Regions from separate parts of the Pseudarthrobacter sp. NPDC055928 genome, predicted to be linked through region 2. Evidence: predicted binding sites of a transcription regulator. Region 2 holds the regulator's gene; the other holds the start of a gene.
What was found. Region 2 encodes LexA, which represses DNA repair genes until DNA is damaged. Its sites were predicted from a motif close to TCGAACANNTGTTCGA; they were not measured.
Positions count from the first base shown of each region.

Region 1: ACFC25_RS08720 (LexA family protein) is a predicted target of LexA. The motif match lies at 6,862-6,877, and genes of this name have one in related genera.

Region 1 covers NZ_JBHJZH010000005.1:100,702-110,287, forward strand. Annotated here, with positions in the region: gene ACFC25_RS08685 (ABC transporter permease) at 1-555, shown strand, start outside; gene ACFC25_RS08690 (ATP-binding cassette domain-containing protein) at 552-2,222, shown strand; gene ACFC25_RS08695 (alpha/beta fold hydrolase) at 2,281-2,985, shown strand; gene ACFC25_RS08700 (helix-turn-helix transcriptional regulator) at 3,312-4,211, shown strand; gene ACFC25_RS08705 (dihydrofolate reductase family protein) at 4,267-4,857, shown strand; gene ACFC25_RS08710 (phosphotransferase) at 4,862-5,611, opposite strand; gene ACFC25_RS08715 (MBL fold metallo-hydrolase) at 5,887-6,696, shown strand; gene ACFC25_RS08720 (LexA family protein) at 6,891-7,322, shown strand; gene ACFC25_RS08725 (GNAT family N-acetyltransferase) at 7,351-7,836, opposite strand; gene ACFC25_RS08730 (Y-family DNA polymerase) at 7,901-9,181, shown strand; gene ACFC25_RS08735 (hypothetical protein) at 9,439-9,586, shown strand, end outside.
Region 2 covers NZ_JBHJZH010000011.1:799-10,384, reverse strand. Annotated here, with positions in the region: gene hflX (GTPase HflX) at 1-844, shown strand, start outside; gene ACFC25_RS14140 (ATP-dependent DNA helicase) at 837-2,894, shown strand; gene lexA (transcriptional repressor LexA) at 2,969-3,715, opposite strand; gene ACFC25_RS14130 (LysM peptidoglycan-binding domain-containing protein) at 4,063-4,473, shown strand; gene ACFC25_RS14125 (histidinol-phosphate transaminase) at 4,530-5,648, shown strand; gene hisB (imidazoleglycerol-phosphate dehydratase HisB) at 5,711-6,337, shown strand; gene hisH (imidazole glycerol phosphate synthase subunit HisH) at 6,334-7,068, shown strand; gene ACFC25_RS14110 (hypothetical protein) at 7,069-7,227, shown strand; gene priA (bifunctional 1-(5-phosphoribosyl)-5-((5-phosphoribosylamino)methylideneamino)imidazole-4-carboxamide isomerase/phosphoribosylanthranilate isomerase PriA) at 7,282-8,028, shown strand; gene ACFC25_RS14100 (SseB family protein) at 8,049-8,972, shown strand; gene ACFC25_RS14095 (MFS transporter) at 9,029-9,586, shown strand, end outside.

The sequences.
Region 1 (9,586 bases), on a different contig from region 2:
AGTGCCCGCCGGCGCGGCTGGTTGGATGAATTCCTGACCCGGACCAACGACGTGCTGCTCGCGGTTCCCGAGATGGTGGTGGCGCTCTTTATCGTGGCCACGCTGGGCACCGGGTTCGGGCCGCTCCTGCTGGCCCTGACCGTGACCGGCTGGACGCCGTTCGCCCGGCTGGCACGGACCCTCGCTTACGACGTCTCAAGCCGCGGTTTCGTTGAGGCCGCGCGCGTGGTGGGCTGCCCGCCGTCGTTCATTATCTTCCGGCACGTCATTCCGCACCTGGCCGCCCCCATCCTGGGCCAGGCCACGCTCCGGTTCGGCCAGTTGCTGATCAGCGTTGGCGCCCTGTCCTACCTGGGGCTCGGCGTCCAGCCGCCGCAGTCGGACTGGGGGTCCATGATGGCCGCCGCGCAGCCCTACACGGAACGTGCCCCGCTGGGGATCCTCGCGCCGGGCCTCGCGATCTTTGCGGTTGCCCTGTGTGTGACCCTGCTGGGGCAGCGTGCCGCGCACATGGCCGCCGGTCCCCTGCTGCTGCCCGTGGCGGAGGCGAAATGAGCAGCCCGGACAGCGTGTTGGAGATCCGCGGTTTGGAAGTCCGGAACCTTGGGCCTGCCGGAAAGTCCGACGGCGGCACGGCAGCCCGTGCCACCGGTCCAGGAAGCGCCGGGCCGGCACCCCTCGTCCGGGACCTGTCATTGTCCGTCGCCGCAGGCGAATTCGTGGCACTCGTGGGCGGCTCCGGGTCGGGAAAAACCCTCACAGCCTTGTCCTGCCTGCGGCTGCTGCCGCCTCAGCTTGGCATCACGTCCGGCTCCATCCGGCTAGGCACCGTCGATGTCACGGCCGCCGCAGAGGAGGACCTCAATACGGTCCGCGGCGGCAAGGTGGGCATGCTCTTCCAGCAGCCCAAGCGGATGTTCAACCCCAACCGGACCATCGGCCAGCACCTGCTCGAGCCGCTGCGCATCCATGGGGGCCTGCGCGGGGCGAAAGCCAGGGATACCGCTGTGGAGATGCTTCACGAGGTTGGCTTCGCCGATCCCGCCCGGGGCTTCGGTTCCTATCCCCACCAGCTATCCGGGGGCATGGCACAGCGCGCCATGACCGCCGTCGCCCTCGCCGGCCGCCCCCAGCTGCTCCTGGCGGATGAACCGACGTCGGCCCTGGACAAGATGCTCGAACGGCAGGTACTCCAGCTCCTGGACCGCGAGCGCCGGGAACGCGGACTCGGGGTCCTGTACATCACCCACAACATCGCCTCGGTGGCCCCGTTCGCCGACCGCGTGCTGGTGATGGATGCGGGCAGCATCGTCGAAAGCGGTCCCACGGCCGACGTCCTGGCCGCGCCGCAGCAGGACTACACCCGCGAACTGCTCGCGGCGTCGCAGTTGGCGCCGGACTCCCGCCGCCGGCCAGCCCCCGCCGAACGGGACGTCCTCACCCTTTCCGGGGTGCACAAGACCTTTGGCCCGCGCAGGCGCCGGCACACCGTGCTTGAGGATGTGAGCCTGGAGCTGAAAGGCGGGGAGATCCTGGGTATCCTGGGCCAGTCCGGCTCGGGCAAAAGCACCCTGGCGCGCGCCGTCGTCGGCCTGGAAAAGGCCACCCGCGGCACCATCAGCCGTCACCTGCCAGAAGCCGGCAGCGCCCCGGAGGCCACCGCCGTCCAGTTGGTGTTCCAGGAGCCGCACAGCTCCTTCGATCCGCGGATGACGCTGCGCGCCAGCATGGAGGCGCCCCTCCTGCGGCGGCGGGGGCTCACTGCCGCGGACCGGGCCCGCAGGATTGCGGACGCCATGGCCGAGGTGGAACTGGACGAATGCATGCTGGACAGGCGCCCCGGCCAGTGCTCGGGAGGGCAGCTTCAGCGCGCCACGATTGCCAGGGCCCTGCTGCTCGATCCGCGGGTGCTGATCTGCGATGAGGCCACTTCGGCCCTGGATGCGCTGACCCAGCGCACTGTCCTGAACCTTCTGCTGCGGCTCCAGCGCGACCACCGGCTGTCGCTGATTGTGATCTCGCACGACATGGATGTGGTCCGGTACATGTGCGACCGCGTGGCTGTGCTGCTGGACGGGCGGGTGATTGAGGTCGCGGAAACGCAGGCGTTCTTCGCCAGCCCCGCCCACGAGCACAGCCGTGCCCTGGTGGATGCTGCAATCCCCTGCCGTGGAGACCACCTGCGGTCGCTGATGCGCGGGCCTGCCTCCGTCCCAGGCTGACTCCTTGACCCTTGCCATCGCCCTTGAGGGGCCGGAGCAGCACCGGTAGGGTTCGGTCATGGACATCATCCTGGTACCCGGATTCTGGCTGGACGCATCGTCGTGGGATGAGGTCACTCCCCCACTTGCCGCGGCCGGCCATCGCCTCCACCCGCTTACGCTCCCCGGCCTCGAATCCCCTGACGCATCGCGGGCGGGCATCGGACTGCGGACCCATATCAACGCCGTGGTGGAGAAGGTGGATTCCCTTGACGGCAAGGTGGTGCTGGTGGGCCACTCGGGCGGCGGGGCCATCATCCACGGTGTGGCTGACGCCCGGCCGGACCGCATCGAACGGAACATCTTTGTGGACAGCGGGCCCCTGGGTGAAGGGGACGTCATCAATAATGAACTGCCGGCGGACGGCGACGACATTCCGCTTCCGCCGTGGGACGGTTTCGAGGATGAGGACCTGGTGGACCTGACGGACGAACTCCGGGACAGCTTCCGGGCACGGGCCATCCCGGAGCCCAAGGGCGTGGCCTACGACAAGCAGCACCTCCACGATGCGCGGCGGTATGACGTCCCGGCCACGGTGATCGCCTGCGAGTTCCCGTCGTCGCTGCTGACGGAGTGGATCGACGCCGGCCATCCCTTCGTCGCCGAACTCGCCCGCATTCGGGACGTGGAGTACGTGGACCTGCCCACCGGGCACTGGCCGCAGTTCACTAAGCCGGGCGAACTGGGCCAAGCGATTCTGAAGGCGGTGGACCGCACGGGCTGAGCGCCGCCGTCGGACCCTCCGCAAAAGTGACCCGCCGAAAAGTGGTCCGTGCGCTTCGGGCGTCGAGGGAATAGATTAGTAGTGCGACTTAGTGAACAGGGCTTGGCTGCCTGTTCACTCCCAAGGTGGGGTTTGGGATACATGCCGGGGCCGGCGGTGAGATGGCCTCAGGGTGAGACCAGGCCACGCTCCCCAGCCACCGCCGGCCCCCTGACGTGTCCGGACAGTTCGATGCCGCAGCCCGCCGTCATTCCCAGCAAGCGTTCCGGTTATCCGGGTCCTGGCAGTACCTCCCTAACGTGCGGGTCCGGGGGTAGCGTGGACGGGTGGACAACAGGATGGAAGTGCGCGAGTTCCTCGCCTCACGGCGTGCCCGGATCACTCCCGAAATGGCAGGACTGACGCTCTATGGTGGCCGACGCCGGGTCCCCGGCCTGCGCCGCGAAGAGGTGGCCATGCTTGCCGGTGTCAGCGTGGACTACTACACAAAGCTTGAGCGCGGGAACCTGTCCGGCACCTCCGAAAGTGTCCTTGACGCCATCGCCGGGGCGCTGAAACTCGACGAGGCCGAACGGGACCACCTCTATAACCTTGCGCGCGCCTCCAGCCCGTCAGGCAGGGCCCGACGGCGCCCCCTCCAAAGCGGCGCGGTCCGGCCCACCCTCCAGTTCATGCTCGACTCCATCACCACCGCGCCGGCTTTCATCAGCAACCACTACATGGACATCGTGGCCGCCAACCAGCTTGGCTTTGCCCTGTACTCGGAGATGTACCGCGGGCCAGCCCGGCCCGGGAACCACTGCCGGTTCATTTTCCTGGACCCCAAAGCCCGGGATTTTTACCCCGACTGGGATCTGGCGGCCAATACCAACGTGGCGATCCTGCGGACGCAGACCGGGCGCAACCCCTTTGATAAGCGGCTGGCCGACCTCGTCGGAGAACTTTCCGTCCGCAGCGAAGAATTCCGGACGCGCTGGGCCGCCCACAATGTCCGGCGCCACTACGCGGGCACGAAGGTTTTCCACCACCCGGTGGTGGGAGAGCTCGAGCTTGCCTATGAGGCGATGGAACTGGCCGAGGACCCCGGCTTCACCCTCACGGTCTACCCCGCAGCGCCCGGATCGCCGTCAGATGAAAGGCTGCGCCTGCTCGCGAGCTGGGCGGCAACGGAACGGATCCAGGACCTGGCGGGGGCACCGCAGCCGCAGGACGTCCGGCACCCCTAGCTTTAGGGAGGACCCATCCGGCGCGCGAACCGCCGGGTGGTGGCATGATGGGCGCATGAGCCGTGTCACGTGCGATCTGACTATCTCCCTCGACGGCTTCGTCGCCGGCCCGAACCAAACTCCGACAGACCCTTTGGGCGAGGGCGGCGAGTTGCTGCACAGATGGCAGTTCGAGGAACGCGAAGCCAACGCACCCGAGCTCGAGGGCATCCTCGCGGCAGGCGCGTACATCATGGGTCGGAACATGTTCGCCGGGCCCGGGGCGTGGGCCGAAGAATGGCGGGGTTGGTGGGGTGAGGAGCCGCCGTATCACGCCCCCGTGTTCGTTCTCACGCACCAGGAGCGCGAGCCTGTGCAGATGCAGGGCGGAACCACCTTCAACTTCGTAACCGATGGGATCGAATCGGCCCTTGCCAGGGCGAGGGAAGCCGCCGGCAGCAAGGACGTGGCCATCGCCGGAGGGGCGCAGACGGCCCGCCAGTACTTGTCGGCGGGGCTGATCGACGAGTTGCGGCTGCACATCGCACCCATGACCCTGGGGGCGGGTGAACGGCTGCTCGACGGCGTCGGGAACCTCACGCTTGAGCCGACGGAAGTGAGCGGCAGCCGCCTCGTCACACACGTGCGTTACCGCATCATCCGCTGAACGGCTACGCGAGGGCTTGTTCCCAGATCGCTTGATTCCGCGCGACGTAGTGGGCGGCGGAACGCCAGTGCTCACCGTGTCCATTAACGTACATGTCGGCCCAAGGCTGAACCCCGGTCTCATGCGAGGACTTCAGAAGATCGAACATCGCCGCAGTTCGTTTCGCCATGGCCGCCGGAAGTGCCTTGCTTAGTGCGGCATCGGCTCCGTAGCCGTCAACAAGTGCCCGCAACCTCAGGGCGGCGTCATCCACCGGCTGCCCGTCGAACAGCAGGCCGAACGACTCAGCGGCGTAGGCCAGATCCCACAACCGCGTGCTGGGCCCGGCACCATCCCAATCGATGAATACCCAGCGGTCCCCCATGATGAGGTTCCACGGGGCGAGGTCGTTGTGGCACATCAGGTCTGGATTCTCCGCCGGCAGCAGCATCTTCCAGTCGCCCGGGTTGCGCATCGGCACTGTTTCGCTCGCATCATGGATTTGCCGAATCATCCGACCCACCCGCAGTAAATCGTCCCGCCCGAGCGGCAGATGATCCATTGCGAGTTCGCCTTCTATGTACTCCACTGTGCTTCGACCGTGTTCGTCCCGGCCCAGAGGCTGGGGAACGTCCACCCCGGACGACCGGAGCGCACTCAGATAACTCTGCACGGCGGCTGAGTTCTCCAGCCAGGGTTTTCGGACGGTGTGACCAATGCGAACAACGCTCTCGGAAGCGTTTCCACCTGTCAGTTCCTGCTCGTCCGCAACCATCCCAGCAGGCTACTGGAGTTCCCAGCTGACCTTAAATGGCGCCACATCGAAACCCCGCACCGCTCGTCCAAATTCAGATTCTTGATTGTGTGGGATGGGCGCTCGGAATACAGGTTTGCCGTTGGCGGACCCGGATAGTCTCGGCCCGCACCTCGCCCTAATCGAGCACCCCGGACCGTGGGTTACCCACTTCGCCAACGATGCTTGCGCTCCACTACCGACAGCTAATAGCGTCTCGACAAGCTGGTTCAAAAACCACAAGCGGAAGGCGTTTCATGCTGAAGAAAATCGCTGAGGGTGTTCTCGTTCACGAGAGCGAGTTCATCCAGAGTAATTCCGTTGTGGTGCAGGGCCGGGACGGTGTGTTGCTCATCGACCCCGGTATAACTCGTGGCGAAATGGCGGACCTGGCGAACGACGTTCGCGAGTTGGGCCAGCCTGTTGTGGCAGGCTTCTCAACGCATCCGGACTGGGACCACGTGCTCTGGCACACGTCCTTCGGCGCAGCGCCCCGGTACGGTACGGCCCGCTGCGCGGCATCTATCCACGATGTGCTGTCGAAAGCGGATTGGCAGGACCTCATCGCCGAAGGGCTCCCGCCGGAGTACGCCGAAGAGATCCCGATGGAGCTGCTCGGTCAAATTACGGGTCTGCCCGCCGGAGCTGAACAGATTCCTTGGGATGGCCCCAAAGTCCGCATCATCGAGCATCAAGCCCATGCCCCGGGGCACGCGGCGCTGCTGATTGAAGAGCGCCGCGTCCTCGTCGCCGGCGACATGCTTTCTGACATCCTGATGCCGTTCCTCGACCTGGAGACAGCGGATCCGCTCGGGGACTACCTCGAGGCGCTGCGGCTGTTCGAGGACCTGGCAGACGACGTCGATGCCGTCATTCCCGGTCACGGTTCAGTGGGAGGGGCTGGGCAACTAGGAGTACGAATCAATCAGGATCGCGCATATGTCCAGGACCTGCTCGACGGCGGTGTTCCCGACGACCCGCGGATCGGCCCATCGGCCCCGTTGGATTGGCTGCCCGACGTGCATCAATGGCAACTCCAGCGGCTCGCCGAAAGAGGGCAGAAATAGCGGTCGGTCCCGCACCTGCCACAGGATCCCGAACTATCAGTCCCCGAGGAGGAGGCGCTTGGCAGCGCTAATTCCGCATCAGATAGCGCGCCTTTCGCATGCAGGTCCGTCAGGAGCGCAAGTTGAGACTACGCACTGTCGCCCCCTGCCTGTACACTCAAAGTATCGAACATATATTCGAATAAAGGTGTGTTGTGGGCGTTGTTGTCGGTCCCCGTGTGATAGATGCGGGCCTCTCCTTGCGGCTGGTGCTGATGTCCCCGGTTGCGGTTGCCGCGGGCTACCCCTCGCCAGCCCAGGACTACTTCGACGGCCGGATCGACCTGAATGAACACCTCATCAAGGACATCACCAGCACCTTCGTTGTCCGGGTAACCGGCGACTCGATGGAACGGGCAGGGATCAGCGATGGCGACGAACTCATCGTCAACCGGGCGCTCGAACCCAAGGACGGCTCTGTAGTCATCGCAGTCCTCGACGGCGAACTGACCGTCAAGCGGCTGCGGATCACCGCCACAGGTGTGGTGTTGCAGGCAGAGAACTCCCGCTACCCGGACATCCGCGTCCCCAGCCTCAGTGAGCTCACCATCTGGGGCGTGGCCACCAGGTGCCTCCACCATGTCTAGCTCGCGGAAATTCAGTAAGCAGCACAGCTCAGAGGAGCCGCACCATGCGGATCTCGCGCACGCCGTCGTCCACGTTCACGGTCCCGTCCGCTACGAACCCGTGCTTGCGGTAGAACGCCTGCGCCCGGGGATTCGGATCGGCAACCCACAGCGCCGCCGAATCGTGAGGGCCGACGACGGCGTCCAGGAGGGCAGCCCCGGCGCCGGTCCCATGCTCAGCCGCAACGACGTACAGCACGTAGAGGTGCGTGCCCCACTGCGTTCCGGAGTCCTGGGGTGGCCCTGCCATTGCAAGCCCGATCACGTCGCCGTTGCGTTCGGCCACCGCGACGCGGTTCGCTTGGTAGCGCTCGTCGCTGAGGGCGACGGTCCAGAAGCGTTCCCGGGTGGAGGGCAATTCCGGGTCGTCGAGGACACGGTCGGCCATTACCCCGCGGTACGTCTCACGCCACGACCGCACATGCACGCGCGCCATCTCGGCAGCGTCATCAACGCGCGCCCGACGAACCGTCACCCCCGTATCCATATCCGAAACTCTACCCAGAACGGCGGCCGGTCCCGTGTCTAAACCGGCGCTGATGCGGCAGATGCAGGAAATCGCCCTCGTGGACGTGAACTGCTTCTACGCGAGCGCAGAGCGCGCCTTTGACCCGTCCCTCGAGGGCAAACCGCTGGTTGTTCTGTCCAACAACGACGGATGCGCCGTCACCCGCTCCCCTGAAGCCAAGGCCCTGGGCATCGGCGTTGGGGAGCCGTGGTTCAAGATCGCCCCGCGGGCGAAAGAATGGGGGCTGATTGCCAGGTCCAGCAACTACGAGCTGTACGGCGACATCAGCGCCCGCGTGATGGAACTCCTGGGCCGGTACTCCGCGTGGCTGGAGGTTTACAGCATCGACGAGGCCTTCCTCGGCGTCAAAGGCTCTCCCACGGCACTCCTCCAGCTGGGACGGGACATGAAAGCCGCCGCAGCGAGGAACGTGGGCGTCCCCGTCTGTGTTGGTATCGCCCGCACCAAGACACTCGCCAAGCTCGCCAACAAATGGGCCAAGCACAACCCCGCGTTCGACGGCGTCTGCCGCTGGGATTCGGTGCCGGCAGGTCGGCGCGAGGCACTCATGGCGGGCCTTTCCGTCGTCGAACTCTGGGGCGTTGCCACCCGCCTGACCAAACGGCTGAACGCGATGGGTATCCACTCGATCCTCGATCTCAGCCGGGCGGACCCCGTGCGGATCCGCGACAAATTCTCGGTAGTGCTGATGCGGACCGTCCTGGAATTGCAAGGCACCCCCTGCATTCCCATGGAGGAGGAGCGCGTGGGCCGGGACCAGCTCATCTTTTCGCGCTCGTTCTCCACCCCGATCACCACAGCCGCCGGCCTGCGCCAGGTCCTCAGCGTGTACGGCCAGCAGGCCAGCGCCCGGCTGGCCAAACACCACCTCCAGGCCAAGGTCCTCACAGCCTTCGCCGGCACCTCGCACTTCAACGCGAAGGACACCTCCTTTCCGTCGGTCTGCGTACCGCTGCCCATGCCCACCGCGGATCCGGTGATCCTGACCAAGGCCGCGCACGCCCTGCTACCCGCCATCCACGAGGGCGTGAAGTACGCCCGCGCCGGGATCATGGTGACGGACCTTAGGCCCACCGGAACCCAGAAACCCCTGGAAATCTTCGAGAACCCGCACGAAGAGCGCAACATCGGACCCCTCCTTGAAGACATCGTCCGCCGCTACGGACGCGGCTCCATCGGACTGGGCCACGCGGGCATCCGCGGCGGACCCGACTGGAGCATGAAACGCGGCATGCGCTCCCCGCGCTACACCACCCACTGGGACGAACTACCCCTGGTCAAAGCCGCCTGACAGGCCGGGGATGCACTAACGAAATGAAAATCCATTCGTTCCACCGGTTCGTCCAGTTTGGTGGAACACCAGGAGCGCGGCCGTAGTTGGCAGCTGTAACCTGGTCAGCGTCGAATACTGGCGTGTCCAGGTCCGCCTTGTCTACGGAGTCCGTGCGGGCCATGGCGGAAACGATAAGGCGCACCCAGAAGTACACCGCCGAGGGTACCCAAGACGGCCCCGAGAGGTATGAACGACCCGTCCTTTAGGCTGGGGCCATGAGCGAGTCCATCTCGCCGGCTCTGCAGCCCCCGGTTGCTGTTGCCCTGGCGAAACTCGTCAAGACATTCCCGTCACCCGGCGCACTGCCAGGCGCGATCTACACGGAACCCAAATGGGACGGGTACCTTCACTGCACTCTGTCAC
Region 2 (9,586 bases):
TGGTGGCCAGGTGGGCGGCGCTGGCGCCGGTATGGGTTCGCGTGGTCCCGGTGAGACGAAAATCGAACTGGACCGTCGCCGGATCCGTACCCGCATGGCTAAGCTGCGGCGCGAGATCGCCGCGATGAAGCCGGCCCGGGAAACCAAACGGGCCAACCGGCGTCGTAATTCAGTGCCGTCCGTTGCCATAGCCGGCTACACCAACGCCGGGAAATCGTCGTTGCTGAACCGGCTGACGGACGCTGGCGTTCTGGTGGAGAACGCGTTGTTCGCCACCTTGGATCCGACCGTGCGCAAGGCGGAGACCGCGGATGGCCTGGGCTATACCCTGGCGGACACCGTGGGCTTTGTCCGCTCCCTTCCCACCCAGCTCGTGGAGGCATTCCGTTCCACACTGGAGGAAGTAGCGGACGCGGACCTCATCCTGCATGTGGTGGATGCCTCGCACCCGGACCCGGAAGGCCAGATCGCCGCAGTCCGCAAGGTGTTCAGCGAAGTCGATGCCCGCAAGGTGCCGGAAATCATCGTCCTGAACAAGGCAGACGCCGCGGATCCGTTTGTGATCGAACGCCTCAAGCAGCGCGAACCCCGCCATGTGGTGGTGTCGGCGCGGACCGGCGAAGGGATCGCGGAGCTGCTGCGCGAGATCAGCAGCTCGATCCCGCGGCCCAGCGTCAAGCTTGAACTCCTCATTCCCTACAATCGTGGCGACGTAATCAGCAAACTGCATGACACCGACGCGGAAATCCTCAGCCTTGACCATGGCGAGGACGGAACGCGGGCAGTGGTGATGGTCCGGGAAGGCCTCGCGGCTGAACTGGAATCATTCGTCAGCAATGGCTGAACCGGTGGCAGGTGAGCCTTCAGGCACGGCCGGCGAGCAGTTCGTGATCGAACTGCTCGACCGTGCCGTGGCCGGAATGGGCGGACAAAGCCGCAGCGGCCAGCACGAGATGGCCAGGCAGGTGGCCCGTGCCATCGAAACCGGCGACCACCTCCTGGTCCAGGCCGGCACTGGAACGGGAAAGTCGCTGGCTTACCTGATTCCGCTCATTGCGCACTCGCTGGTGAGCAACAAGCCCACCTTGGTTTCCACCGCAACATTGGCCCTGCAGACACAGATTGTGGGCCGCGACCTGCCGCGGCTGCTGAAGACCATCACCCCGGCCCTGGACCGCCCCGTCAAGGTGGCGCTGGTGAAGGGTCGCTCCAACTACGTCTGCCGGCACAAGCTTGAAGGCGGGTTTCCCTCGGAGGAACCCTCCGAAGGCCAGCTTTTTTCCCTTGGCGAGGACACCAGCGTGCCGCACTTCGCAGCCGCTCTCGGGGGACCGGCGTCGCAGTTGGGCAAAGAGGTAGTGCGGCTGCGCGACTGGGCGCAAAAAACCACTACCGGCGACCGTGACGAACTCCTCCCGGGTGTCACGGACCGTGCCTGGCGGCAGGTTTCGGTGACGTCGATGGAATGCCTGGGGGCGCAGAAGTGCCCGATGGCCGCTGAATGCTTCAGCGAACTCGCCCGCCAGGACGCGGCCGACGCCGATGTTGTGGTCACCAACCACGCGATGCTCGCCGTCAGCGCGTTCGAGGGGCTGGCTGTCCTGCCCGAATACGACGTCGTGGTGGTTGACGAGGCGCACGAGCTACAGGACCGGGTGACCGGTGCGGTGTCCGGGCAGCTGTCCGTAGCGATGGTCCATGCGGCGGCTGCCGGAGCGCGGAAGCACACGGCCATTACGGTGGACGCCCTCAACGCTGCGGCCGCCAACCTGGAACTGGCATTGGCAGGGGTTCCCAACGGGCTCCTTCCCAACGGACTTAATGACGAGCAGCTGGACTGCATCGACCAGCTGCGTGACGCCTGCAGGGCTGCCCTGTCCGACTCGAAGGGGGACAGCAGCCAGGCGGCCGACGGCGGGCGGCAGCTCGCGCGCTCACGTCTGATGCTCATCCTGGAACTGTGTGAACGGCTGATCGTGGCCCGGGAGAACCGGGAAGTGGTGTGGTTCTCGCGTGCCAGCACCTTCGATCCGCAGCAAGGCTATGCGCAGCCCGACGACGCCGCACCGGCACTGATAAACATCGCACCGCTCAGCGTCGCAGGGAAGCTGCGCGAGGGACTGTTCGAAGGCCACACCGTAGTGCTGACCTCGGCCACACTGGCCATCGGCTCCGCTTTCGAGCCGGCCGCCGGCGGGCTGGGCCTTGTGGGCCCGGGCGCCCCGAGCTGGACGGGCATTGACGTCGGTTCCCCGTTTGACTACCCAAAGCAGGGAATACTGTACGTTGCCGGGCACCTGCCCAAGCCCGGGCGCGGTGTGTCCGCGGAGGCGCTGGAGGAGCTCGAGGCGCTGATCAGGGCCTCAGGCGGCGGTGCACTGTGCCTGTTCTCCTCACGCCGCGCCGCAGAAGAAGCAGCCGACGCCTTGCGGCCCCGTCTGGGACTGAGCATCCTCTGCCAGGGCGATTCCACGATGACCGCCTTGGTCAAGCAGTTCGCCGACGAGCCTGACACATGCCTCTTCGGAACCATGTCCCTGTGGCAGGGAGTGGACGTACCCGGCGGCTCCTGTCGGCTGGTGGTGATTGACCGCATTCCGTTCCCTCGGCCGGACGACCCCCTTATGACTGCCCGTTCCCGGGCCGTCGCCCAGGCCGGCGGCAACGGCTTTATGTCGGTCTCCGCCACTCATGCCGCCATCCGTCTTGCCCAGGGTGCCGGCCGGCTGATCCGGTCCACCGGGGACAAAGGTGTGGTGGCGGTGCTTGATTCACGGCTGGCAACCGAGAGGTACGCCGGGTTCCTCCGGGGTGCGCTGCCGCCCTTCTGGCCCACCACAGATCGAAAGATTGCGTTTGCGGCGCTGGAACGGCTGTCCAAAGAGCACGCCTGAGTTAACTGCGAAGATCAGCTGAGCCAGCCCTTGTGGACGGGCTCAGCTGATCTTTTTGCTGCTGGGCAATGTACCTAGAGTGAACGCAGAACCGAAACGACCTTGCCCATGATGGTGGCGTGGTCGCCCAGGATGGGTTCGTACTGCGTGTTCTGCGGCAACAGCCACGTGTGGCCGTCCCGCTGGCGGAACGTCTTGACGGTTGCTTCGTCGTCCAGGAGGGCTGCGACGATGTCCCCGTTCACGGCGTCGGCCTGGCGCCTCACCACCACCCAGTCGCCATCGCAGATGGCCGCGTCCACCATGGAGTCTCCGGCCACCCTGAGCATAAAGAGCTCGCCCTGACCGACCAGTTGGCGGGGGAGGGGCATCACGTCTTCAACCACCTGGTCCGCAAGGATCGGCCCGCCGGCTGCGATCCGGCCTACCAGGGGAACCATGGCCGTATCCATGGCAGTGGAAAGCTCCGTTACCTTCCCGCCGCTGATGCCCCGCAGGGTTGCCGGTGCGGCGGAGCCGGGAGCCTTGGCAGTCCCGCCGTCCAGGGTGAGCGGCATCAGGACCTCCATGGCCCGTGGCCGCTTAGGGTCCCGGCGCAGGTATCCCAACTTCTCCAGCTGCGAGAGTTGATGCGTCACGCTGGAGAGGCTGGCCAGCCCCACGGTGTCGCCAATTTCGCGCATGGACGGGGGGTATCCGTTGTCATTGACTGAACGCTGGATCGTTTCCAGGATCTTCTTCTGACGGGCAGTCAGCCCCTTGGGAGTCCTCTGGGGCTGTGGACCCCGCGGGGTCGCCCTGCCGCCGGCTGCTGCTGCCATGTTAGCCAATGCCTTTCCGTTGCCCCGGTGCCTCCGGCGCCGGGTGCCGGGAGCCTCCGGCATTGATTGTCAGACCCTGCTGATCAACTACAGAGGTGGCTGTACTTCGGGTGGTTGATCCTTGGTTCAAACGTAGGCCAGCCGCAACACTTTTTCAAACATTTGTTCTAGCGAGTCTCGACAATGTTCGTTGATAAGTGCTAAAACAGAAGAAGCAAAGTTCGAACATGTGTTCTATTCGCATCCGGAAGCGTTCGAAGATTCGAATACTTCGGGAACGTCCGCTTCGCCGGACAAGCGGAAGGAACACTCCGGGCAGCAAAGCATGGTCCAGGAGGGCTCATTTCATGTCAGCGTTTTCAGCATCGCAGGACTCCCGTCCGCAGTTCGTCTCGGTACAGCACCTCACGTCAGTCCCGCAGGTCCGCCCCGGCAAGGAGCAGTTGCCGCCCCTTCGCCTGACGCGACGCGGACGGGTGGTCCTGATCGGCATCCCGCTGGTCCTGCTCGCTGTCCTGATCTTCCTGCTGGCGGGATTCTTGAACGCCCCCGCCAAGGCAGCAGACTCCGCAGCCGATCTCTCAATCACACCGACAGTGTCCGTCACCGTACAGTCCGGGGAGTCACTGTGGGCGATCGCGGCAGCGGTTGCACCCGAGCGCGATCCCCGCGACGTGATAGCGGACATCGTCCAGCTCAACAACCTCACTGCCGGCGCTGTCGTGCCAGGCCAGCAGCTGTTTGTACCTGTGAAGTGACGCTGCCGCTGACCGTCACATTTTCGGGGTCCATGCTTCGGCACTAAACTGTTCAGGTGAATGACCAGCTAGAGCGTCTGAACCGCCTTCCCCTCCGCAGCAACCTCCGTGGCCTGACCCCGTACGGGGCTCCCCAGTTGGATGTTCCCATTCTGCTGAACGTCAACGAAAACACCCACGGCGTTCCTGCGGACGTACGGGCCGCGATCAGCGCAGCAGTCACCGAGGCAGCCGCCGGCCTGAACCGCTACCCGGACCGTGAATTTTCCGATCTCCGCGTTGCGCTGGCCGAGTACCTTGGCCACGGTCTTGACGCAACCAACATCTGGGCAGCCAACGGCTCTAACGAAGTGCTTCAGCAGATCCTCCAGGCGTTTGGCGGACCCGGCCGCACGGCCCTGGGCTTCCCTCCCACGTACTCCATGTACCCCCTACTGGCCAGCGGCACCGACACAAAGTACGTTGCCGGCCAGCGTGCGCTCGGCTACGGCCTCAGCGCCGAATCAGCCGCCCTGCAGGTGAAGGAACTCCAGCCGAACATCGTTTTCCTGAGTTCGCCCAACAACCCCACCGGCACAGGGCTGGGGCTGGATGTTGTGGAGGCCGTGTACGCCGCCGGCGAGGACAGCCAGACCATCGTGATTGTGGATGAGGCGTACCACGAATTTGCCCACGACGGTACGCCGAGCGCCCTGACCCTGCTGCCGGGCCGGGAACGCCTCATCGTCACCCGGACCATGAGCAAGGCCTTTGCCCTCGCCGGAGCCCGGCTGGGCTACATGGCTGCCGCCCCCGAAGTGACGGACGCCCTGCGCCTCGTGCGGCTGCCCTACCACCTGTCCGCCGTCACGCAAGCCACGGCCTTGGCCGCCCTCCAGCACCGCGAGGCGCTGATGGCCGATGTTGAGGACATCAAGAAGCAGCGTGACCGCATCGTCTCGGAGCTCACACGGATGGGCCTCAAACCCGCCGCTTCGGACTCGAACTTCGTCTTCTTCGGCGGACTGGACCGGCCCCACGACGTCTGGCAGCAGCTGCTGGACTCCGGCGTCCTGATCAGGGACGTCGGAATCCCCGGCCATTTGCGCGTCACAGCCGGGACTGAGACAGAAACCACTGCCTTCCTCACATCCCTGGAAGCCATCCTGGCGAGCCAGGCAAAGCTGCCCGCCTAAACTTGAGTTAGCCGCGCTGCGCGCGCCGGCAATCACTCCTTCTTCGCAAAGGACATATGACCATGAGTTCCACCGGATCCAGCACTGCCGCGTCCCGCATCGCACGCATGGAGCGTGCCACCAGCGAATCGTCAGTACTCGTGGAGATCAACCTCGACGGAACCGGCGTCTCAAACATCGACACCTCGGTCCCGTTCTATGACCACATGCTCACGGCACTGTGCAAGCACTCGCTCATTGACATGACAGTAAAGGCCACCGGCGACACCCACATCGATGTCCACCACACCGTGGAAGACGTCGCCATTACCTTCGGTGAAGTCCTGCGCACAGCCCTCGGCAACAAGGCCGGCATCCGCCGCTTCGGCGAAGCCACCGTGCCGCTGGATGAGGCCCTGGCGCACGCGGTAGTTGATGTCTCCGGCCGGCCCTACCTGGTCCACGGCGGCGAGCCTGCCGGCCAGGAGTACCACCTGATCGGCGGCCACTTCACCGGGTCGCTGACACGGCACGTCTTCGAGGCGATCACGCTGCACGCAGGCATCTGCCTGCACATGAACGTCATCGCCGGCCGGGACCCGCACCACATCGTCGAGGCACAGTTCAAGGCATTCGCCCGTGCATTGCGTGCAGCCGTGGAGCCCGATCCCCGTGTAGAAGGCATTCCGTCCACCAAGGGTGCCCTGTGAGCGGCCAGATCCTCCGCGACGGCGCCGTGATCGACCCGGCTTCCCTGAAGAAGCCGGAATCGCCCGAAGGCAAGCCCACCGTCACCGTGCTCGACTACGGGTCCGGTAACGTCCGTTCCGCCGTGCGCGCCCTCGAACGGGCCGGGGCAGAAGTCATCCTCAGCTCCAAGCCCGAGGACGTACTGAACGCCGACGGCCTCGTGGTCCCCGGCGTCGGCGCTTTCGAAACGGTCATGCGCGAACTGAAAGCCGTGGACGGCATCCGCCTCATCGGCCGGCGCGTCGCCGGCGGGCGTCCAGTGCTGGGTATCTGTGTAGGCCTCCAGGTCCTGTTCGAGGCTGGTGTGGAACACGGCACCGAGGCCGAAGGCATGGGGGAGTGGCCCGGAAAGGTGGAACTCCTTCCGGCGGAGGTCGTACCGCACATGGGCTGGAACACCGTCAAAGTGCCGGAAGGGTCCAAGTTGTTCGCAGGCGTCGAGGACCAGCGTTTTTACTTCGTGCACTCCTACGGCGTCCAGGAATGGAACTTTGACGTGGTGCAGCCGCGCATGGCACCGCCCAAGGTCACCTGGTCCGAGCACGGCGCGCCGTTCATCGCTGCCGTGGAGAACGGACCGCTTTGCGCCACCCAGTTCCACCCGGAAAAATCCGGCGACGCCGGAGCCCGCCTCCTGCGCAACTGGGTGGACGCCCTGCGGAAGCCTGCACCCGCGGATGGCAACGCCTAGATGTGGTCCATTGTCCTGATGGGGCTCGCCGGCCTCCTGGTGGGCGGTGCCCTGTCCTTCCGGCAGCAGCACAAGCCGCTTTGGACCCAAATTGGCTTCTACGTCCTGGCCGGCATGTCCCTGCTGGCTGCCGCCCTGCTGACCTTTCCCGGAAGCTAGCCCGCACCGGGCCACCTCCCACTAACAGCTGCACACCTACCTGAGGATTCTGAGATGACCACCGCAAACGATCTGCCGGTTCTTGAACTGCTCCCCGCCGTCGACGTCGTGAACGGCCAGGCCGTCCGGCTGGTGCAGGGTGAGGCCGGCAGCGAAACGAGTTACGGCACTCCGTTGGAAGCCGCCCTCAACTGGCAGCAGCAGGGCGCCGAATGGGTACACCTGGTGGACCTCGACGCCGCGTTCGGCCGCGGCTCCAATGCAGAACTCCTCCGCGAAGTGGTGGGCCGCCTGGACATCAAGGTGGAGCTCTCCGGCGGACTTCGGGACGATGAATCACTGGAAGCTGCCTTGGACCTCGGCGTGGCACGAGTGAACCTTGGCACCGCGGCCCTGGAAAACCCGGAATGGACAGCCCGGGCCATCGACCGCTTTGGCGACAAAATCGCCGTCGGCCTCGACGTCCGCGGAACCACGCTGGCAGGCCGCGGCTGGACCAAGGAGGGCGGTGACCTCTGGGAGGTCCTCGGCCGCCTGGAGGAGGCCGGCTGCGCCCGGTACGTTGTCACCGACGTCACCAAGGACGGCACCCTGCAAGGGCCCAATGTGGAATTGCTGCGCCAGATGGTGGAGAAGACCGGCAAGCCCGTGGTGGCCTCCGGCGGCATTTCCAGCCTCGATGACCTCAAGGTGCTCCGTTCCCTTGTCCCGCTGGGCGTCGAAGGCGCCATCGTGGGCAAGGCCCTCTACGCCGGAGCCTTCACGCTGCCCGAAGCCCTCGACGTCGCTGGCCGCCGCTAAGCCCCGGTCAGCCTGACAGGATGGAACCGAACGGCACTGCACCTGGCCTGGACGGCGCGTCCGGCAGCATTTCCGGCACGGCCGGACCGGCGCAGCGGCACCTGCCCGGCCACATCGCAGCAGCCCTCGCCGGAGCCGGTGGAGCGGCAGACTCGGCGGGCCGGCCGTGGCAGGGCCGAAGCCTGGCCGGGGACGACGGGAAGATCCACAACTTCGAGGACGACGACGGAACGGCCGACGCCGGATACCTCGCCGCGGTTGCGGCGCTTCGGAACGGAAGCGGAGACGAGGCGGCCGTCGTCGCCTCGCTGGCGACAGCAAGGGTCTTTATCCCCATTATTGCCCAGCTCGCGGAAGAAGCCGAAGGCGAAGACGGCCTGACGGCTGACAAGCAAGCGGACATGGCGCTCGTGATGCTGAAGGCAGCCGACGGCAGGACCGCAATGCCCGCCTTCACATCCGCCCAGGCGCTGTCCAACTGGCACCCGGATGCCCGGCCGGTGGCTGTGTACGCCGCGAGGGCTGCCCTCTCCGCGGTGTCGGAACAGGCCGAACTCCTGGTGCTGGATCCCGGTTCTGAGGTCACGTTTGTGGTCCGTCGTCCTGCCGTGTGGGCACTGGCCCAGCAACGCACCTGGGTGCCCTCCTACCTTGACCGCGAAGTGGCCGCCACCATAGCGGAGGCTGCTACCGGATTCCCCGCCGTCCGGAATATCGGACTCCTGCCTGGGGCCGGCGTCGCCTCAACTACTGGGACCGGTGACACGTTGCCGGGTGGGGGCGCGGGTCCCGAACTGCAGATGGTGCTTTACCTTGAGGACGGCCTTGACGCCGCCGCGGTCCAGGAGCTTGTGGCCGGCCTCCAATCCGCCTGGTCCAGGAATGTATTGTTTGGGGAGCGGGTTGACTCGATCGAAATCAAGTTGAGGCGCGCTTTTCAATAGCTGACGGTCAGCGGGGAGACCCCTCGGGCTGCCCGCGGCAGACCAAAGGAATTTCCGTGAATTTCGCCCTATATCGGGAGCTGCTCTCCGTTCGCCCCATTAGGCGGCTGCTGCTCGTAGGCATGATTGCCCGTATCCCGCACTCCGCCGCCGGCGTCCTGCTGACCCTGCACATCGTCCTGACGCTGGACAAAGGCTACGCTGCCGCCGGGGCGGCCGCGGCCGTGATGACCATCGGCATAGCGCTCGGGGCGCCGTGGCGCGGCCGGCGCGTGGACACAGTGGGCTTGCGCAGGGCCCTCATCCCGTCGGTGGTTTCCGAAACAGTCATCTGGTCTGCCGTGCCCCACGTGACGTACGAATGGCTGCTGCCGCTGGTCTTCATCGGCGGGCTGCTGACGCTCCCGATCTTCAGCGTCCTCCGCCAGTCCCTGGGCGTCCTGGCAGACGGCGACCAGCGGCGGACCGCCTTCGCCCTGGACTCCATCACCACCGAGATGGTGTTCATGATCGGCCCCGCCGTCGGAGCCGTGGTGGCTACCAGTGGTTACTCCGTACTGGGGCTGACCATCGTTGGCGTCTCCACCTCACTGGCAGGGCTGTTCCTGATGTGG